2 regions of the Streptomyces sp. NPDC085931 genome follow, and region 1 is predicted to be linked to the other one. Evidence: riboswitches for the same ligand, from Rfam matches in the RefSeq annotation. Region 1 holds a riboswitch; the other holds the start of a gene.

Region 1 (5,282 bases):
ACCGCGGCGGCACCGGCCCCTAGCACGGCGGTGACGGCAGCGGCCGTCGCTCTGGCGGGGTGCACGGCTCAAGTGTCCCGGTCCGGTCCGCGGGCGACCAGTGGGAGGGGGCGGCGGGGTGACCCCGTCCGGCCCCGGTTCAGCGGCGCTGGCCGTAACCGCGCAGCCGTTCCTGCACCTCCGCGAGCTGCTGCCCGGACAGCAGGGTCGGGGTGCGGCCCGGCACCGAGGTGGCGGTGAGCCACAGACGGCACATCCACTCCAGCTGGGCCGTGCGGTCGTAGGCCTGGTCGAGGGTGGTGCCGTAGGTGATCGTGCCGTGGTTCTGCAGGAGGCAGCCGGAGCGGCCGGCGAGGGCGCGCAGCATGTTCTCGGCCAGTTCGCCGGTGCCGTACGTGGCGTAGGGGGCGACCCGGACGGGGCCGCCGAGCGCGGCCGCCATGTAGTGGATCAGCGGCAACTCGGTCACGAGCGTGGACACGGCCGTGGCGTGCACGGCGTGGGTGTGCACGACGGCACGGGCGTCGGTCGTGCGGTGGACGGCCAGGTGCATGGGCAGTTCGCTGGTGGGGACGAGGGTGCCGAGGACCTGCCGGCCGTCGAGGTCGACGCCGGTGACGTCGCCGGGCGTGAGGCGGTCGTAGGGGACGCCGGACGGCGTGACCAGGACGGTGTCGCCGACGCGCACCGAGACGTTGCCGGACGTGCCGACGACGAGTCCCTCCGCCACCGTGCGGCGGGCCGTCGCGACGAGGTCCTCCCAGGCGCGGGCCTCCTCGGGGCGGACGCTCCGGCGCTTCCCCGCGCCCTCTCGCCCGCCCCGGACCTCCCGCGGGTTCCGCTCGTCGTCTCGCTGTTCAGCCATGCGGCGATCCTGCCAGGCGGCCGCCCGGCGCACCGGCGAACGGGTCGTATGCGATGCCGCCGCGGCCCGGCCGGGCGGCCGGGGTGACGGAGCGTGCTCATCCGGTCACTCGATCGGCTGAAGAGGGGGGTGCGGGGAGCCTAGGTCGCGAGGGCGTGGGGAGCCTCACAGCAAGGCGGAACGTCAAACCCCTGTTGTGGACACCCATGCGCCCCTCCCAGTTCATCTTCCGTTCACTCGGGTTACTTACGTTCGTCCAGCCAATGACCTCGAACGATTGCCTGGGTAAATGGAAAGCTTCTCGCTGATCCTCGCGATTGTGGTGGTAACCGCACTCGCGTTCGATTTCACGAACGGTTTCCACGACACCGCGAACGCGATGGCCACGACCATTTCCACGGGCGCCATGCGACCGAAGGTCGCGGTCGCCATGTCCGCGGTCCTGAACCTGGTCGGCGCCTTCCTGTCCGTCGAAGTCGCCAACACGATCTCCAAGGGCCTCGTCGACGAGGCCGGCATCCGTCCCGAAGTCATCTTCGCCGCCCTGGTCGGCGCGATCCTGTGGAACCTGCTGACGTGGCTGGTCGGCCTGCCGTCCAGCTCCTCGCACGCCCTCATGGGCGGTCTGATCGGCGCCACGATCGCCTCGGCGGGCGTCGGCGCGGTGCACGGCGACGTGCTGGTGACCAAGGTGCTCATCCCGGCGATCGCCGCCCCGCTGGTCGCGGGCATCGCGGCGATGCTGGCCACGCGGCTGACGTACTCCCTGGGCCGCAAGGCCGACGGCAAGGCGTCCGAGAAGGGCTACCGGGCCGGCCAGATCGCCTCGGCGGGCCTGGTCTCCCTGGCGCACGGCACCAACGACGCGCAGAAGACGATGGGTGTCATCACCCTGGCCCTGGTCGCCGGCGGCGCCGTCGCCCCCGACTCCGACCCGCCCCTGTGGGTCATCCTCTCCGCGGGCGTCGCGATCGCGCTCGGCACCTACCTGGGCGGCTGGCGCATCATCCGGACCATGGGCAAAGGCCTGACCGACCTCCAGCCGCAGCAGGGCTTCGCCGCCCAGACCAGCGCGGCCACGGTCATCCTGGCCTCCTCGCACCTCGGCTTCTCCCTGTCCACCACCCACTCCGTGTCCGGCTCGGTGATGGGCGCGGGCCTCGGCCGCAAGGGCGGTGTCGTCCGCTGGTCGACCGCGACGCGGATGTTCGTCGCCTGGGGCCTGACCCTGCCGGCGGCCGCCCTGGTGGGCGCGCTCGCCGAGTACGTCACCGGCTTCGGCGCCTGGGGCACCGCCGTGGTGGCCGTCTTCCTCGTCGCCTCCTCGGCGGCGATCTGGAAGGTCTCCCGGCGCGAGGTCGTCGACCACACCAACGTCAACGACACCGGCGCCGAAGCCGACGAGGAGCCGGCCGGCGTGGTGACCGCGGCGATGGCCGCGGTGACGCCGCCGCCGGTGGGCCCGAGTTCCGACGTGCCGCCGATCCCGGCGCAGGCGACCGCCGAGCGGACGCCCTCCACGACCACCACGGTCTGACCCCGCCCACCGGCTAGCAAGGAAGAAGCAGAGATGAAGATCGACTGGGCGGCCCTCGGCTCCGTCTTCGGCGTCAGCCTCGTGGTCACCGTGGCCCTCGTGGCCCTGTTCACCCTCGGCATCACCGGTCTGTCGCGCCGCGAACGGGCGGTGGCGCAGGGCGGGTCCGCGGGCCTGGCGGTGACGGGCGCGTACGCGTGCTTCGCCGCGTGCGCCGCGGCCGTGGGGTACGGCATCTACCTGATCGTGGCCTGACGGCCCGACCGCACAGCGTGTCCGCCGGGCGGCACGGGACCTCGCTCCCGTGCCGCCCGGTCGTCGTGTGCGCGAAGGGGGCGGTGTGGGGTTCTCCACACTCTCCCCTCGCAGGTCAAGGGCAAGTTGACGGCGGTTCGCGCCCGTGGTGGACTTCCGGGGCCAGTACGGCGGCAGGAGAGGAAGCCGGTGTGAGTCCGGCGCGGTCCCGCCACTGTCACCGGGGTAGCCATCCCCCGGGAGCCAGGAACTCTCACCGCCGGTCACGTCGAACCAGGGCGCGGACACCCTGAGTGAGGACACGTATCGCCATGCGCGGCTGCCGACCGAGGTTCAGCACCCCACCCCTGCCCGCCCCGTTGGGCGGCTGACCCCATGGGTGCCGGTCGCGTCTTCGCGTACGGTGCCGCCGCCGGCCTGATCGGTGACCTGCTGCTCGGCGATCCCCGCCGAGGGCATCCGGTCGCCGTGTTCGGGCGGGCCGCGGCTGCCGTGGAACGAGTGGTGTGGCGGGACCACCGCGGGTGGGGCGCGCTGCACACCGCGGTGTGCGTGGGAGGAGCCGTCGCCCTCGGGGCCGTCGCCGAGCGTGCCGTACGCCCTTCCGCCGTCGCCTCCGTCGCGCTCACCGGTGCCGCCACCTGGGCCGTCGTCGGGGGGACTTCGCTCGCCCGCGAGGCGCGGGCCGTCGCCGGGGCCCTGGAGGCGGGCGACGTGGAGGCGGCCCGGGCGCGGCTGCCCCATCTGTGCGGGCGCGACCCGCAGGCCCTGGACGCCGACGGCATCGCCCGGGCCGTGGTCGAGTCCGTCGCCGAGAACACCTCCGACGCGGTCGTGGGGGCGCTGGTGTGGGGGGCCCTGGGCGGGGTGCCGGGGCTGCTCGGGTTCCGGGCCGCCAACACCCTGGACGCCATGGTCGGGCACAAGTCGGCCCGTCACCGCCGCTTCGGGTGGGCCTCCGCACGGCTGGACGACGTCATGGGGTGGCCGGGGGCGCGGCTGACGGCTGTCCTGGCGGCGCTGGCCGGGCCGGACCCGCGCGGTGCCGTGCGTGCCTGGCGGGCGGACGCGGCGCGGCATCCGAGCCCCAACGCCGGTCCCGTGGAGGCCTCGTTCGCCGGGGCGCTCGGGGTGCGGCTGGGCGGGACCCTGTCCTACGGCGGGCGGGTGGAGCACCGGCCCGTCCTCAACGCGCCGGGGCGGGGCGTCGGCGTCGGGGACGTCGAACGGGCCGTGCGGCTGTCCCGGCGCGTCGGCTGGCTCGCGCTCGGCGTCTGTGCCGCCGCGCGCCACATCACGAAGGGGCGTACGTCATGAGCGGTGGGCTTCTCGTCGCCGGGACCACCTCCGACGCGGGCAAGAGCGTCGTGACGGCCGGGATCTGCCGGTGGCTGGTGCGCCAGGGCGTCAAGGTCGCGCCCTTCAAGGCGCAGAACATGTCCCTCAACTCCTTCGTGACGCGGGAGGGCGCCGAGATCGGGCGGGCGCAGGCCATGCAGGCGCAGGCCTGCCGCGTCGAGCCGACCGCGCTGATGAACCCCGTGCTGCTCAAGCCCGGAGGCGAGCAGAGCAGTCAGGTCGTGCTGCTGGGCAAGCCGGTCGGGGAGATGAGCGCGCGCGGCTACCACGGCGGGCGGCAGCAGCGGCTGCTCGGGACGGTGCTGGACTGCCTGGAGCAGTTGCGGGGCACGTATGACGCGGTGATCTGTGAGGGGGCCGGTTCTCCCGCCGAGATCAACCTGCGGCGGACCGACATCGTCAACATGGGCATCGCCCGCAACGCCGGGCTGCCCGTGCTCGTCGTCGGCGACATCGACCGGGGCGGTGTCTTCGCCTCGTTCTTCGGCACGGTGGCGCTGCTGTCCCGCGAGGACCAGGAGTGCGTCGCCGGGTTCCTGGTCAACAAGTTCCGCGGGGACGTCTCCCTGCTGGAACCGGGCCTGGACATGCTGCACGGGCTGACCGGGCGGCGCACCTACGGCGTGCTGCCGTTCCGGCACGGGCTGGGGATCGACGAGGAGGACGGGCTGCGCGTGTCGCTGCGCGGGACGGTCCGCGAGTCGAACGTCGCGCCGCCCGTCGGCGAGGACGTGCTGCGCGTCGCCGTGTGCGCCGTGCCGCTGATGTCCAACTTCACCGACGTGGACGCCCTGGCCGCCGAACCGGGCGTCGTGGTGCGGTTCGTGGACCGGCCGGAGGAACTGGCCGACGCCGACCTCGTCGTGGTGCCCGGCACCCGCGGCACGGTACGGGCGCTGGACTGGCTGCGCGAGCGGGGGCTCGCCGACGCCCTGGTCCGCAGGGCCGCCGAGCAGCGTCCGGTGCTCGGCGTCTGCGGCGGCTTCCAGCTCCTCGGCGAGCACATCGAGGACGACGTGGAGAGCCGCCGGGGCCACGTCGACGGGCTCGGGATCCTGCCCGTGCGGGTGCGGTTCGCCCGCGAGAAGACCCTCACCCGGCCGGCGGGCGAGGCCCTCGGCGAACGTGTCGAGGGCTACGAGATCCACCACGGGGTCGCCGACGTCACCGGTGGTGAGGCCTTCCTGGACGGCTGCCGGGTCGGCCAGACCTGGGGCACCCACTGGCACGGCTCACTGGAGTCGGACGGCTTCCGGCGGGCGTTCC
Region 2 (5,282 bases), on a different contig from region 1:
AGATGACCGACAGCCGGGACGTGATCGCCGCGCTGCTCGCCGCCCGCGCCGGGGCCACCCCGCCCGAGGACCTCTACCGGCGGTCCGAGCAGTGCCTGCTCACCGGCCACACGCACCACCCCGCCCCCAAGGCCCGCGGCGGCGGCCCCGCCGCGGCCTGGCTGCCGTACGCGCCCGAGGCGTACGCCCGCTTCCCGCTGGTCCTGCTCGGCCTGCGCGAGGACACCGTCGTGGAGGACGGCGACACTACGGCGCTCGACGCCCTCGGCACGGCACCGCCCGGCTACCGGCTGCTCCCGGCCCACCCCTGGCAGCTCGACCTGGCCGCCCGGGAGCTGGCCCCCGCCTTCGCGGACGGCAGACTCCTCCGGCTCGGCACCACGGCCTTCGACACCTGGCCGACGGCCGCGATCCGCACCGTCTACGCCCCCGAGCGGGACCTGTTTTTGAAGTTCAGCCTGGACGTGCGCATCACCAACGACATCCGCCGGCTCTGGCGCCACGACCTGCTCGCCCTGCGCCGGACCGACTCCGCCACGAGCGCGGCCTTCGCGGCGTACGACGGCCCGCCCGGCTGGCTCGGCGACCGCGGGTACCGCACCGCCGGCTTCTCTTTCGAGGCCCTCGCCGTCCTGGTCCGCGACGGCTTCACCGGCCGCCTCGTGCCCGGGGCGACCCCGCTGCTCGCGGCCGCCCTCGTCGAGGGCTTCGACGGCAACCCGCTCGACCGGGTCACCGACCCGGAGCCCTGGTGGGAGGCCTATCTGGCGCACGCCGTGCCCCCGGTCCTGGCGGCCTTCGCAGGCCACGGCGTCGTCGTCGAGGCCCATCTGCAGAACACGCTGGTCGCCGTGGACACGGCCGGCATGCCCGTGCAGGTGCTGTACCGGGACGCCGAGGGCGTCAAGCTGCTGCCGGACGTGGAGCGCGCGGCCGGCTGGGAACGGCTGGTGTACTGCCTGCTCGTCAACCACCTCACCGAGATCGCCGGTGCCCTCGCCGAACGCCGGCCCGGCTTCGACCCCTGGCCCGCCGTCCGCCGCGCACTCGCCCGGCACGACCTGCCGGAGATCCCGGCCTTGCTCGCCTCCCCGACCCTGCCCGCCAAGACGAACCTGCTGCTGCGCTGGACGGGCGCGGACGGCGCCGACGCCCGCTACCTGCCGCTGCCGAACCCGCTCAGGCGGTCCTGACCCCGGCGCGGCCCCGTGGAATGATGACCGGCGACAAGGGCGACGGCGGACGAGGAAGCCGGTGTGAATCCGGCGCGGTCCCGCCACTGTGATCGGCGAGCCGGTCCCGACAGGCCACTGCCCGCAAGCGGGTGGGAAGGCCGGGACCGGCGGCGACCCGAGAGCCAGGAGACTCACGCGGTCGCCTCCTCCACGGACCACCGGGGCGGATCTCCCCGGAGAGAGGGCAGGTGCGGCATGCCCGCGACGCCGGCCGGCGAACCCCTGGACGACCCCCGCGGCGATGCCCCGCCCTGCCGGGTCGTCGTCTGCCGGGACTGCTGCTGCGGCAGCCCCAAGGTGAGAGGCGTCGACCACGCGGCCCAGACCGCGCGCCTGCGCGCGGCGGCGCCGGTGCGGATCTCCGACTGCCTCGACGTCTGCGACCAGGCCAACGTCGTCGTCGTGCAGCCGTCCGCCGCGGGCCGGGCCGCCGGCGCCCGCCCGGTCTGGCTCGGCCTGGTCAACGACCCGGCCGCCACCGAGGACGTCGTGGCCTGGGTGCGGGCCGGCGGCCCGGGCGTCGCCCCGCTGCCGGACATCCTCGGCCTGTACGTCTTCAGCCCGCGGGCGCGACGGGACGGCGACCGCGCCTGACACGGCCTCAGGCCGCCCGCCGGCTCCGGACCAGCAGCCACAGGAAGTACGGCGTGCCGATCACGGCCGTCATCAGACCGGCGCCCAGCTGGGCCGGGGCGATCACGGTCCGGCCCAGCAGGTCGGCCGTGCCGACGAGCGCGGCGCCGAGCAGCACGGCCACCGGCACCACCCGGACGTGCCGCCGGCCCACCAGGGCCCGGGCCGCGTGCGGCGCGACGAGGCCCACGAAGCCGATGGTGCCGGCCGAGGCCACGGCGGTCGCCGCCAGCAGCACGCCCACCACCAGGAAGCCGAGCCGGGCCCGGGGCAGTGCGAGCCCGAGCAGACGCGGGGTGTCCCCGTCCAGCGAGACGAGGTCCAGCTCGGTGCGCCGGGCGACCGCGACGGCCACCCCCAGGGCCAGCACGAGCGCCACGGGCACCACGTCCGCCGTGGTGCGCCCGTACGTCGAACCGGACAGCCAGGTCAGCGCCTTGGTGGCGTTGAACGGGTCGGTCAGCACGATGAGCAGGCTGATCAGGGCCGTCGACCCGGCCGCCACGCCGATGCCGACGAGGACCAGCCGGCTCTGCTGGTAGCCGCCCCGGGCGGCGAGCCCGAAGACGAGGGCGGAGGCCAGGGCCGCACCCGCGAAGGCGGCCCCCGCGACACCCCAGGAACCGGCGGCGGGCACGGTGGTCACCAGCAGCACGGCACCGAGCGCGGCGCCGCCGGAGACGCCCAGCACCCCGGGCTCCGCCAGCGGGTTGCGGGTCACGGCCTGCACCAGCGTGCCGGCCAGGGCGAGCGCGGCACCCGCGCAGAGGGCGGCGAGCACCCGCGGCACCCGGGTGTCCAGGACGAAGGAGACGGTCCGGCCGGCCCGGCCCTGCGCCCAGTTGGCGACGTCGCCGAGCAGGAGCTTGGTGTCGCCCAGCAGGACACCGGCGAGGGCGACGGCCACCACCGCGGCGGCCAGGGTCCCCACCGTGACCAGGAACGCCGTCCGGCCGGGGATGCGCAGCCGGTCCGGTGGCTCCACCCCGGCGGTGTCCCGCAGCCGCAGGGCCGTCGCCACCAGGAACACGGCCCCGACCAGGCTGGTGACGATGCCGGTGGGCACACCCACCGCCGTGTCCGCCGGGATCAGGGACCGCAGCAGCACGTCCGAGCCGAGCACCAGCGCCGCCCCGGCCAGCCCGGCCGCGGGCAGCGCCGCCCGCGCGCGGGTGAAGCCCCGGAACCGGCGGGCCAGCGGACGGACCAGGGCGGGCGCGCAGAGCCCGACGTAGCCGAGCGGACCGGCGAGCGTGACGGCCGCCGCGGACAGCAGCGCCGCCAGCACCACCACCGTGACGCGGGTGGCGTGCACCGGCACGCCGAGACCGCGCGCGGCGTCGTCGCCGAGGGCGAGCGCGTCGACCCGGCGGGCGACCAGCAGCAGCCCGGCGAGCCCCACCAGGGCGACGGGCAGCATCTGCAGGACACCGTCGAAACCGTTCTGGCCGATGCTGCCCTGGTTCCACTGGTAGAGGCCCTCCGTCTGCTGCGGGAACAGCAGCAGCAGCCCTTCCGTCAGGGAGTTCAGGCCCAGCGCGAGCGCGGTGCCGGCCAGGACCAGCCGTACGGTGCCGGTGCCGAGGCCGGACAGGGCGAGCACCACGGCCGCGGCCACCAGCCCGCCCGCGAAGGCCACGCCCGAGGAGGCCAGCAGGGGCAGGGAGACGCCGGTGGCGCCGACCAGTCCGAGCGCCAGGTACGAACCGGCGTTGACCGCGAGGGTGTCGGGCGAGGCGAGCACGTTGCGGCTGACGGCCTGCAGGACGGCGCCCGCGATGCCGAGGACGACGCCGACCAGGATCCCGGCGGCCATGCGCGGCAGCCGGGAGGCGATCACCACCGAGGCGTCGCCCGGATCGGCCTGCCCGGTCAGGGCCTTGAGCACCTGCGCCGGTCCGACGGCGGCGGTGCCCTGGGTGATGTCGGCGACCGCGAGGGCGGCGACGAGGAGGACGAGCCCGGCCGTCACCGCGGCCGCGCCCGTCCGGGACGCGGCCGCCGTGGGACGGACGGCGGGGGGCGCTTCGGTGACGGCCATGGCGGGCGTTACTTCGTCAGCGCTGCGACGAGGGCGTCGATGTACGCCTCCATCGAGCCGGGACCGCCGAACATCCAGATGCCGTCGGGCAGCCGGTGCACGTCGCCGGCCTTGACGAACGGCAGGGAGCTCCACACGGCGTTCTTCTTCAGCTGCCCGGCGAACGGGTTGCTGGCCTTGTCGCCGTCGTTGCCGATGTAGGCGAACGCGGTGTCCTTCGGCAGGGCGGTCAGGCCCTCGACGTCGGTGGTGCCCAGGCCGTAGGCCGGGTCGCCCTTGACCTTCCAGGCGTTCTTCAGGCCGAGCTTTTCGTTGACGGAGCCGATGAGCGAGCCGCTGGTGTACGGACGGATGGAGACCTGGTTGGACGTCACGTAGCCGTCCGCGAAGGCGACGGAGCTGCCGCCGAGCTCGGCATCGGCGAGGGTCTTGCGGCCCGCGGCGACCTTGGCGTCGAAGCTCTCGCGGGCGGCCTCGGCCCTGTCGGTGGTGCCGGTGGCCTTCGCGATCAGGTCGAGGTTCTCGAACATCTGCCCGATCTGGTCGGCGGCATCGGCCGACTTGATCTCCAGGACCGGCGCGATCTTCCGCAGCTGCTTCACGGCCGCGTCCGGCAGGTCGGAGCTGGCCACGATCAGGTCGGGGGAGAGCGAGGCGATGGTGTCCATGCTCGGCTCGCCGCGGGTGCCGATGTCCTTGGGCTCGTTCTTCAGCGGGACGGCGCTGTCCCAGGTCTTGTAGCCCTTGACGTCGGCCACGCCCACGGGGTCGACGCCGAGGGTGATCAGGCTCTCGACCTCGTTCCACTCGGTGGCCACGACCTTCTTCGCCGGGCCGTCCAGCTTCACCTTCGCGCCGGTGGAGTCGGTGAGGCTGATCGCCCCGGTGGTCTTCTCCGGGCTGTCGGCGGCCGGCTCGGTGGTGCCGCAGGCGGCGAGGGTGAGCGCCGCGGCGGTGGTGGTGGCCGCGGTGAGCAGGAGACGTCTCATGAGGTGGTGCCGAGCCTTTCGCTTCGGGTGGTGCGGGTGTGGTGGCGGCCGATCGGACGGGTCCGCAGCCGGCCGGTGAGGGGGTCGGTGTCGACGTCGATCCGGATGCCGTAGACGGCCGTGAGCCGTTCCGGCGTCAGGACGTCCTCGGGCCGGCCGTCGGCGACGATGCGGCCCGCTTCGAGCAGGGTGATCCGGTCGGCGAGGGCCGCCGCCTGGTCGAGGTCGTGCAGGACGACGCCCACGGCGATCCCGTGGTCGTCGGCCAGGTCGCGGACGAGGTCGAGCAGCTCGATCTGGTACCGCAGGTCGAGATAGGTGGTGGGCTCGTCCAGCAGCAGCACGCCGGTCTCCTGCGCCAGGCAGCTCGCGAGCCAGACGCGC

Evidence for each region. A riboswitch is a leader RNA that binds a small molecule or an ion and turns the genes downstream of it on or off. The one in region 1 is predicted to bind cobalamin.
Region 2: it holds a riboswitch for cobalamin, as region 1 does, so the genes downstream of both, ACIGAN_RS01435 ((2Fe-2S) ferredoxin domain-containing protein) here and ACIGAN_RS20500 (cobalamin biosynthesis protein) in region 1, are expected to answer to the same signal.

The regions. Positions count from the first base shown of each region.
Region 1 is NZ_JBITSK010000009.1:55,202-60,483, forward strand. Features, by position in the region: gene ACIGAN_RS20480 (alpha/beta hydrolase) at 1-65, opposite strand, end outside; gene ACIGAN_RS20485 (class II aldolase/adducin family protein) at 140-865, opposite strand; gene ACIGAN_RS20490 (inorganic phosphate transporter) at 1,155-2,402, shown strand; gene ACIGAN_RS20495 (hypothetical protein) at 2,436-2,657, shown strand; cobalamin riboswitch at 2,774-2,933, shown strand; gene ACIGAN_RS20500 (cobalamin biosynthesis protein) at 3,033-3,974, shown strand; gene ACIGAN_RS20505 (cobyric acid synthase) at 3,971-5,282, shown strand, end outside.
Region 2 is NZ_JBITSK010000001.1:337,090-342,371, reverse strand. Features, by position in the region: gene ACIGAN_RS01440 (IucA/IucC family protein) at 1-1,193, shown strand, start outside; cobalamin riboswitch at 1,243-1,368, shown strand; gene ACIGAN_RS01435 ((2Fe-2S) ferredoxin domain-containing protein) at 1,431-1,829, shown strand; gene ACIGAN_RS01430 (iron ABC transporter permease) at 1,837-3,909, opposite strand; gene ACIGAN_RS01425 (ABC transporter substrate-binding protein) at 3,918-4,898, opposite strand; gene ACIGAN_RS01420 (ABC transporter ATP-binding protein) at 4,895-5,282, opposite strand, start outside.